DNA from 3 places in the Kribbella voronezhensis genome. Region 3 is predicted to be linked to each of the others. Evidence: riboswitches for the same ligand, from Rfam matches in the RefSeq annotation. Region 3 holds a riboswitch; each other region holds the start of a gene.
What was found. Region 3 has a riboswitch for ZMP and ZTP ahead of EV138_RS36740 (phosphoribosylaminoimidazolecarboxamide formyltransferase). Riboswitches for the same ligand answer to the same signal wherever they lie in the genome.

Region 1: another riboswitch for ZMP and ZTP. It lies ahead of EV138_RS34600 (glycine hydroxymethyltransferase); the one in region 3 lies ahead of EV138_RS36740 (phosphoribosylaminoimidazolecarboxamide formyltransferase).
Region 2: another riboswitch for ZMP and ZTP. It lies ahead of EV138_RS32290 (bifunctional 5,10-methylenetetrahydrofolate dehydrogenase/5,10-methenyltetrahydrofolate cyclohydrolase); the one in region 3 lies ahead of EV138_RS36740 (phosphoribosylaminoimidazolecarboxamide formyltransferase).

What each region holds. Positions count from the first base shown of each region.
Region 1 covers NZ_SOCE01000002.1:1,589,409-1,592,672, forward strand. Annotated here, with positions in the region: gene EV138_RS34595 (acyl-CoA dehydrogenase family protein) at 1-1,515, shown strand, start outside; ZMP/ZTP riboswitch at 1,538-1,620, shown strand; gene EV138_RS34600 (glycine hydroxymethyltransferase) at 1,608-3,098, shown strand; gene EV138_RS34605 (DHA2 family efflux MFS transporter permease subunit) at 3,150-3,264, opposite strand, start outside.
Region 2 covers NZ_SOCE01000002.1:1,089,292-1,092,555, forward strand. Annotated here, with positions in the region: gene EV138_RS37510 (NUDIX hydrolase) at 162-695, shown strand; gene EV138_RS32285 (class I SAM-dependent methyltransferase) at 829-1,557, shown strand; ZMP/ZTP riboswitch at 1,595-1,686, shown strand; gene EV138_RS32290 (bifunctional 5,10-methylenetetrahydrofolate dehydrogenase/5,10-methenyltetrahydrofolate cyclohydrolase) at 1,715-2,569, shown strand; gene aroH (chorismate mutase) at 2,631-3,026, shown strand; gene EV138_RS32300 (prephenate dehydrogenase) at 3,023-3,264, shown strand, end outside.
Region 3 covers NZ_SOCE01000003.1:437,571-440,834, forward strand. Annotated here, with positions in the region: gene EV138_RS36730 (ribonuclease HII) at 1-406, shown strand, start outside; gene EV138_RS36735 (DUF2469 domain-containing protein) at 429-752, shown strand; gene EV138_RS36740 (phosphoribosylaminoimidazolecarboxamide formyltransferase) at 821-1,945, opposite strand; ZMP/ZTP riboswitch at 1,971-2,054, opposite strand; gene EV138_RS36745 (dihydrofolate reductase family protein) at 2,079-2,651, opposite strand; gene EV138_RS36750 (pyridoxamine 5'-phosphate oxidase family protein) at 2,828-3,264, opposite strand, start outside.

The sequences.
Region 1 (3,264 bases), on a different contig from region 3:
GCTGATCCCGGGCTGACCGAGATCGGCGAGCTCGCGGGAACGCAGGAAGCGCTCTCTCATGCTCTCCCGGCGAATCAGAACTCCCCGGCCCTGCGCACCCACGACCGGTACGGGAACCGCATCGACGAGGTCGAGTTCCATCCGTCCTGGCACTGGCTGATGGAGAAGGCCGTCGGCTTCGGACTCCAGGCCGCGCCCTGGACCAGCGAACGCCCGGCACCACATCTCACCCGCGCAGCCGGCTTCTACGTCTGGTCCCAGGTCGAGCCCGGCCACGGCTGTCCGATCTCGATGACCTACGCCGCAGTACCGGCTCTCAAGGCCGACGCCGACCTCGCCGCCGAATGGGTGCCCGGACTGTCCAGTACTGCGTACGACCCGCGGCGGCTGAGGTCCGCCGACAAGGCGGGCGTGCTGGCCGGGATGGGGATGACCGAGAAGCAGGGCGGCTCCGACGTCCGCGCCAACCTCACTACCGCCACGCCTTCGGGAAGCGGGACCGAGTACCTGTTGAACGGGCACAAGTGGTTCTGCTCGGCACCGCAGGTGGACGTGTTCCTCGTCCTCGCCCAGGCGCCGGAAGGCCTGACCTGCTTCGTCGTACCGCGCGTCCTTGCCGACGGCAACCGGAACACGTTTGCCTTGCAGCGCCTGAAGGACAAGCTCGGCAACCGGTCGAACGCGTCCAGCGAGGTCGAGTTCCACAACACGATCGGCTACCGCCTCGGCGACGAGGGCGCCGGCGTCCGGACGATCATCGAGATGGTCGCCGCCACCCGCCTCGACTGCGTCCTCGGGTCGGCGGCGTTGATGCGGCGCGCGCTCGTCGAGGCGACCTGGCACACGTCGTACCGGAGTGCGTTCGGCGGGTTGCTGCGGGACAAGCCCGCGATGCAGAACGTGCTGGCGGATCTGGCGCTCGAGAGCGAAGCAGCAACCGCTCTCTCGATGCGTCTCGCGGCTGCGGTGGACGCCTCGATCGCGGGTGACGAACAGGCCGCGGCGTTCCGGCGGATCGCGCTCCCGTTGGCGAAGTTCTGGGTCTGCAAGCGGACGTCGTTCACCGTCGCGGAAGCCCTGGAATGCCTCGGCGGCAACGGTTATGTCGAGGAGTCCGGTCTGCCGCTGCTGTTCCGCGAGTCCCCGCTGAACTCGATCTGGGAGGGCTCCGGCACAGTCAACGCCCTCGACGTACTCCGCGCGCTCCGGCGCCCCGAATCCCTCGAGGCCTGGCTCACCGAGGTCGGTCTCGCCCGCGGTGCCGACCACCGCCTCGACGCGGCCGTGACCGACGTACTGGAAGCGCTCTCTGATCTGGAGAACGCCGAAGCAGGCGCGCGCCGCCTGGCCGCCCGGATGGCGGTCTGCCTGCAGGCATCGCTCCTGGTCCGTCACTCGACACCTGACGTCGCAGATGCCTTCGTGGCGTCCCGCCTGGCCGGCGATTGGGCCGGCGTCTTGGGCACCCTCCCCCGCACCACGCCGTTCGGTCCGATCCTCGACCGCATCCTCTGACAACGCCATCACACGCTAGGGTTACCGACGTCGCGACTGGCGCTGAGGTGGGATCGACCACCGGGGAGCGAAAAGACGCCGGCACCGTGCGCCTGGGTGCCGCGACCGAGTGCAACCTCAGGAGAGAGACGAAGATGACTCAACCCTTCGACGCCGCTGCCGCGTCGGCCGCGTACAACAACGCACTTGCGGTGATCGGCGCGGTGGAACCCACCATCGCCGGCGCGATCAAGGCCGAACTGGCCGACCAGCGGTCCTCGCTGAAGCTGATCGCGAGTGAGAACTACGCCTCCCCGGCGACGCTGCTGACGATGGGCAACTGGCTGTCCGACAAGTACGCCGAGGGCACCATCGGGCACCGGTTCTACGCCGGCTGCCAGAACGTCGACACCGTCGAGCAGGCCGCCGCGGATCACGCGAAAGCGCTCTTCGACGCGCCGCACGCCTACGTCCAGCCGCACTCCGGCATCGACGCGAACCTGGTCGCCTTCTGGGCGATCCTGGCCAACCGGATCGAGTCCCCGGCGCTGGCCGAGGCGGGCGCCAAGCACGTCAACGACCTGTCCGACGAGGACTGGGCCAAGCTGCGCAAGGCGCTCGGCGACCAGAAGATGCTCGGCATGTCGCTGGACGCCGGCGGCCACCTGACGCACGGCTTCCGGCCGAACATCTCCGGCAAGATGTTCCACCAGAGCTCGTACGGCACCGACCCGGAGACGGGCCTGCTCGACTACGACAAGGTCGCCGCGACCGCTCGCGAGTTCAAGCCGCTGATCCTGATCGCCGGCTACTCGGCGTACCCGCGCAAGGTCGACTTCGCCAAGATGCGCGAGATCGCGGACGAGGTCGGCGCCACCTTGATGGTCGACATGGCGCACTTCGCCGGACTCGTCGCCGGCAAGGTCTTCACCGGCGACTTCGACCCGGTCCCGCACGCGCACGTCACCACGACCACCACGCACAAGTCGCTGCGCGGTCCCCGTGGCGGCATGGTGCTCTGCCAGCCGGAGTACGCCGACGCGGTCGACCGTGGCTGCCCGATGGTGCTCGGCGGCCCGCTCAGCCAGACGATGGCCGCGAAGGCCGTCGCGCTCGCCGAGGCGCGCCAGCCCGAGTTCAAGACCTACGCGCAGAACGTCGCGGACAACGCGGTCGGCCTGGCCGAGGGCCTGATGAAGCGTGGCGTCAAGCTCGTCACGGACGGCACCGAGAACCACCTGGTGCTGCTCGACGTCTCGTCGTACGGGATCACCGGCCGGCAGGCCGAATCGGCGCTGCTCGACGCCGGCATCGTGACCAACCGCAACGCGGTCCCCCGCGATCCGAACGGCGCTTGGTACACCTCCGGCGTCCGGATCGGCACGCCGGCGCTCACCACCCGCGGGTTCGGCCTGGACGAGTTCGACCGCGTCGCGGAGCTGATGGTCGACGTGCTGTCCAGCGTCACTCCGACCACGACCTCGGCCGGGGCGCCCTCGAAGGCGAAGTACGTGCTCGCCGACGGCGTCGCCGACAAGGTCCGAGCTGCATCGGCGGAACTGCTCGACAAGCACCCGCTCTACCCAGGTCTCGAACTCAGCTGACCTGACAGCGGCGCCCGTACCGGTTGAAGCCGGTGCGGGCGCCGCTGTTTCTCATCCGGAGATGCCCATCAGAGCATCGTCGGAAGCCTTCGCCGCCCGCTTCGGCATCAGCACGGCAGCCAGTACCGCGCCCGCGACCCCGATGCCGGCCGATACCCACATCGTC
Region 2 (3,264 bases), on a different contig from region 3:
AAACTTCGCCGTCGGAGCCAGCTGCCGGCCCCGAGCCGGGATCTTCTCCCGCGGCGCAGGCGGCCGCCCCTGAGCTCGGACCTGCCACGGCGGCGAGTGCTGCTGATCTCGCCGGGGGAGCTGCTTCGCCGGTTCCGCGTGCTGCCGATCCCGAGCCGTGGGTGTTGCTGGAGGAGAAGCCGGGGTACGACGGGTTCCTCACCGTCAAGCGCCGGCGTTATCGCCTGCCGGACGGCCGGGAAGTGGACTGGGACGTGTTCGGTCCGGAGCTCGATTCCGGGTTCAGTTCGGGTGTGACCGTGCTGCCGCTGACGCCGGAGGGCCGGATCGTCACGATCCGGATGTTCCGCGCCGGCCCGGATCAGGTCGTCACCAACCTGCCCGGTGGTCTGGTGGATCCGGGCGAGGAGCCGGCGGACGGCGGTCGCCGCGAGCTGGAAGAGGAGACCGGCTACACCTGCGAGTCCATCGAGGTGGTCGGCTGGATCTGGGCAGCCTCCTCATCGGTCTTCCGCAAGTACGTCGCGATCGCCCGCGGCTGCCGTCCGGACGGCCAACAACACCTGGACGAGACCGAGGATTGCGTCCCCGTCGAGCTCACCGTCGAAGAGTTCCGCGCCGAACTCCGCACCCCCGGCCAGATGACCGGCACGGATGCCGCCTATGTCGCTCTGGACCACGCCGGCCTGCTCTGAGCGGTCCGGCGTAATACCTCGCTCTGGACCACGCCGGCCTGCTCTGAGCCGTCCGGCGTAATACCTCGCCCGTCCGAGCCATGCCAGCGTTATTGCGTTGTGTGATCGTCTGATCGCGCTCTAGCGTGCGCGGATGACTGATGACCCGTTCGGCGACGAGCAACTGGTCGAGTTGTACGACCTCGACAACCCGTCCGGCATCGACCACGACTTCTTCCGCGCCCTCGCCGACGAACTCGAAGCGACGAAGATCATCGACTTCGGCTGCGGCACCGGCCTGCTGACCCGCACGCTTGCAAAGCCAGGTCGCAAAGTCATCGGCATCGACCCGAGCAAGACCATGCTCGACTACGCCCGCAGACAACCCGGCGCCGACACCGTCACCTGGATCGACGGTGACCTGACCGCGGTCGAGCAGTCCGGCGACGCCGATCTGGTGCTGAGCAGCGGCAACACGATGATGTACGTGAGCGGCCTCCCCGCCGCCCTGAGCGCCCTCCGTGGAGCCCTCAAACCAGGTGGCGTCATCAGCTTCGAGAGTCGCAACCCCACCACGCGCGCCTGGGAGCAGTGGACCCGCGAAGCGACGTACGGCGAACGTGACACGTCGGCCGGTCGTCTTCGCGAGTGGATCGAGGTCATCGACGTCGACCAGGGCCGGGTGGTATTCGACGCGCACAACGTCTTCGACGACGGCCGCGACGCCGTGTTCAGGAACGTGCTGTATTTCCGGACGGTCGAAGAGCTCACCACCGCCCTCGAAGAAGCGGGCTTCGGCGGGATCGAGGTACGCGGAGGCTGGCGTGGTGAGGCAGTGACGGACGCGTCTCGCTTGCTCGTGTTCCGGGCTGCCGGGAGCTGACACCGGCAGCGCCGCCGGGGGAGGACCGCTAAACTCGGTGCCGGACCGCTACTGGCGTTGAGGTGGAAGACCACCGGGGAACGGTCCGTCGGCCTCGCCGACCTGAAGCCGCGCGCCTGGGCACCCGACCTGTTCGTCGACGCCCGAAGGAGCGCGCATGACCTCGACCGGAACCACTGCCCAGCTGATGATCGGCACCGACCTCGCCGCCGAGATGGTGGCCAAGGCGGCCGAGCGGGCCAAGAAGCTGCAGGACGAGACCGGCGTACAGCCTTGCCTCGCGACCGTTCTGGTCGGCGACGACCTGGCCTCGGCCACCTACGTCCGGATGAAGCAGAACCGCAGCAAGAAGGCCGGCATCGGCTCGCGCAGCGTCGTCCTGCCCGCCGAGACCACCACCGAGGAACTCGTCGCCGAGCTGACCAAGTTGTCCGAAGACCCCGAGGTGCACGGGATCCTGCTGCAGCACCCGGTGCCGGCGCAGATCGACGAGCGGGCCGCGTTCGAGGCGATCGACCCGGCCAAGGACGTCGACGGCGTCACCATGCACGCGTTCGCGGCGATGGCGTTCGGCGAACCGGGCTTCCGGTCCTGTACGCCGGGCGGCATCCTGCGCCTGCTCGAGGCGTACGACGTACCGCTGGAAGGCGCGCACGCCGTCGTCATCGGCCGCAGCCCGATCCTCGGCAAGCCGGTCGGAATGTTGCTGCTGGCATCGAACGCGACCGTCACCTACACGCACTCCAGGACCCGTGATCTGGCGGACATCGTGCGCACCGCCGACATCGTCGTGGCCGCCGTCGGCAAGGCGAACTTCGTCCGGGGCGACTGGCTGAAGCCGGGCGCGGTCGTGATCGATGCCGGATACAACGAAGGCAACGTCGGCGACGTGCACTTCGAGGAGGCCGCTCAGGTGGCGAGCCTGATCACCCCGGTACCGGGCGGCGTCGGCCCGATGACGATCTCACTGCTGCTCGAGCAGACTGTCGACGCCGCCGAACGGCTGCGGTAGGGGCAGAATGCGAGACGACCGGGCACCCGGGCGGGGAACTGGCTAGGGTTGTTGTCGGCAAATGGCCGCGAACGAGGAGGCAGGCACTGTGGCGGTACGGGCGATCCGGGGAGCCACCCAGCTCGAGAAGGACGAGCGCGAGCACTTGCTCGAGCGGTCCGCCGAGCTGGTCCGGGCAGTGCTGGAAGCCAACGATCTGGAGTCCGAGGACCTGATCAGCATCCTCTTCACGGTCACGCCGGACCTGCACTCGGAGTTCCCCGCGGTGGCCGGCCGGCAGATCGGGCTGACCGACGTACCGCTGATGTGCATGCAGGAGATCGACGTGCCGCACGCGCTGCCGCGGGTGGTCCGGATGATGGTGCACGCCGAGTCGCCGCGGTCGCGGGAGAAGATCCAGCACGTCTACCTGCACGGCGCCACCAGCCTCCGTCCCGACCTCACGGGTGCGCAGTGACCGAGCTGCGCGGACCGGTCCGGATCGTCGGCACCGGACTGATCGGTACGTCGATCGGCCTCGCACTCGCGCGGCTCGGCGTCGTCGTGGAGCTGGTCGACGCCGATCCCGACAACGCGCTGATGGCCGAGCGGATCGGTGCCGGTTCGCGGCTGGTCCAGCTCGAGCCGCAGCTCGTGGTCGTCGCCGTACCGCCGGACCACGTGGGCGCGGTGGTCGCCGAGCAGCTCAAGCAGAC
Region 3 (3,264 bases):
ATGCGACCGGCTGGGAATGCACGTCGCCAACGTCGAGGCGCTCCGCCGGGCGCTGTTCCGGCTCGACCTGCGCCCGTCGTACGTGCTGACCGACGGCTTCGGCGTCGACGGCCTCGGCGTACCGGGTCTGGCGATCTGGAAGGGTGACCGGGTGGCCGCCTGCATCGCGGCCGCCTCGGTGATCGCGAAGGTGACCCGGGACCGGATCATGGAGCACTGGCACGAGGTGTACCCGCAGTACGACTTCGCCGTCCACAAGGGCTACTGCACCCCCGAACACCAGGCGGCACTGGACCAATACGGCCCGTGTCCACAACATCGACGGCGGTTCGAGAATGTCCGCCGCAGTCTGCGGCCCGATATGGGACAGAATGTGACCAGTCCCACCGGAGTGGAGAGCCGATGAGCGAGCGTAGCGAGGTGAAGGCGTGAGCGCTGACGACCTCGAGAAGTACGAGACCGATATGGAGCTGCAGCTCTATCGGGAGTACAAGGACGTCGTCGGGATCTTCAAGTACGTCGTGGAGACCGAACGACGCTTCTATCTGTGCAACGCGGTCGACCTGAAGGTCCGCACCGAAGGCGGTGACGTGTACTTCGAGGTGACCATGGCCGACGCCTGGGTCTGGGACGTCTACCGGTCGGCCCGGTTCGTCAAGAACGCGAAGGTGGTCACCTTCCGCGACGTCAACATCGAAGAGCTCGCCAAGTCCGACCTGGAAGTCCCCAAGGACTCCGACTTCGGTCGCTGACTTCCGCACCCCGGGCGCGTCTGCGCTCCGGGGTGCGCTTTGCCCTAATCGCTGAGCAGCACTCCGCGTCAGTGGTGGAACAGTCTGCCGGTGGTGTGGGTGAGCGTGATCCCGTACTCCGCGCACGCCTGCGCCACCTCGTCCGACCGGATCGATCCACCCGGCTCGGCGATGTACCGAACCCCGTGCCGCTGTGCGTGATCGACGTTGTCCCGGAACGGCAAGGCTCCGTCGGACACGAAGGCGACGTCATCGAGCTTCTGCAGCCACTCCGCGCGCTCGACTTCTTGCGGCGGCTCGACCAGGTCCAGCTTGAGCCGCTCGATCTCCTGGGTCGTGAGGTCGCCTTCGCACCACCGGATCTGCCAGTTGATCCGCTCCTGCCGCTTCAGGTCGTCCCGGAACACCAGGCCGCGGATCGCCGGATGCCGCCTGAGCCACCAGATGTCGGCCTTCGCTCCGGCCAACCGAGTGCAGTCCACTCGCGACTGCTGCCCGGCACCGATCCCGATCGTCATGCCGCCGCGCACATAGCAAACCGAGTTGGACTGCGTGAACCGCGAGACCGCCATCCCCAACTGGAGATCGTGCACGGCCCCTTGAGACATCTGGTTGGCCACGAGCTGGGGGAGCTGAGATCGCTCCTGGGTCAGGCGTACGCCGTACACCTCACGCGCCTCTTCTCGCGGCGGCACGTACTCCTGGTCAGCCTCGATGACCAAGAATCGCCCCTTCTTCTTCCTGCCGAGCCGCTCGACCGTGCCCGGCTCGTACCCGGGCGCGATGATGCCGTCGCACACGAGCCCGCCCAACACCTCGGCCAGCTCACCATCCACCGGATGCGACACCGCGGCGAAGTCCCCGTACGACGACTTCGGGTCGGCATCCCGGGCGCGAAGGTACGCACTGGTGAGCTCACCGACGCTGCCGCTGTCCACGCCGTACAGTCCAGCGGCAACCTCATCGACAGGTCCCGCAACAGCCGCGCCGGCAGGAGACACGTGCTTGAAGGACGCCGCCGCCGGCTTCCCCAGGCTCTGACTCGCTTCCCGCACCAACTGCCAACTGTTCAACGCATCAAGCAGGTTGATGAACGACGGCTCCCCGTGCACCACTCGCATCGGCCACTCACCAGCCACCACCGGCACCGCACTCGCGTCCTGCCCGGGGTTGATTCCATACCGCAATTCCATGTCGGGGCCTCCTCGTCACCAACCAAGGAAGCGCCCAGGCGGTCGACGCTCACACGGAATCAGGTCGCTCCCCGGTGGTCCTCCACCCTCGCCAGTCACGACTCTCGCGACCCTAACCGATCGGGCTGCGGGCTCAGGGGTGCAGGGTGGGCCGGTAGATGAGTTCTTGGGTGTGGTTGTCGAGGGTGCGTGTCTCGATCAGTTCCAGGTCGAAGGCGGCCGCGTCGTCGAAGATCCGGCCCAAGCCGCTGTGACCGGTGATCACGGGAAAGAGCGTGACCTGTACGCGGTCGACCAGTCCCGCGGCGAGCAGGGCGCGGTTCAGCGTCAGGCTGCCGTGCGAGCGCAGCGGCACGTCGGACTCCTTCTTGAGCCGGGCGATGGCCTCGACGGCGTCACCGTTCAGGATGGTCGCGTCCCAGTCGAGCGGTGCGTCGAGGGTGTTCGACACCACCGTCGTCGGCAGGTTCCGCATCCGGGTGACCCACGGATCCCACACCTCGGAGTCCGCGGAGGCCGAGGCGAGCATCGACGACATTCCCCGGTAGGTGTTGGCTCCGAGAACGAGCCGCTGCTGTTCGCCGTACTGGTTGAAGCGGTGTTCGAGCAGCTCCGGACCCTGCTTGCCGAAGTACCCACCGAATGTCTTGCTGTTGGAGTAGCCGTCGAGGCTGGAAAAGATGTCGAACGTGTAGCTGACACTCATGATGGTGTTTCTCCTGATCTCGGTGGACGCTCTCGTCGGCGCCCTCATCCCCACTACGAACGCCTCAACTTCAATCCGACAAACCGCTCTCCAACTCAGATGGCCACGCGTATCAACAAGTCATCGAACCGCACGTTCGAAGGAACGCAGCCGAGGCCCACCCCGCCGCGCGCTGTCTAATCGAGGGTCACTGTCATTCGCCGGTCGGTGCCTGTGCCGTACTCCGGGTCTCGGCCGGGGACGTGGATCGAGTGCTCGCTGACCTGCGCCCGGTACAGCCGCCACAGCTCCGGTTCACGGAGCTCCGCGGCGTCGAACTGCCTGAGTCCCGGGAACCGTGTCCAGGTCACGGTGTCGAGACAGCTCTCCAACTCCTCGTCCGGGACCACCTCGGCGCGGGCGATCAAATAGACCGCCTGCCCACGCCCGATCTCCGCGGCCGAGTCGAACACCACCATGCTGACCTCTGGCCGCTCGGCGATGTTCCGCGAGTGATGCGACTCGACCGACGACACCCAGTACATCAACGAGTAGCCGTCCGGCGCGAAGTACACCGGCGACACCCGTGGACGCCCGTCCGGATCCACAGTCCCGAGAACCATGTACCGATTGC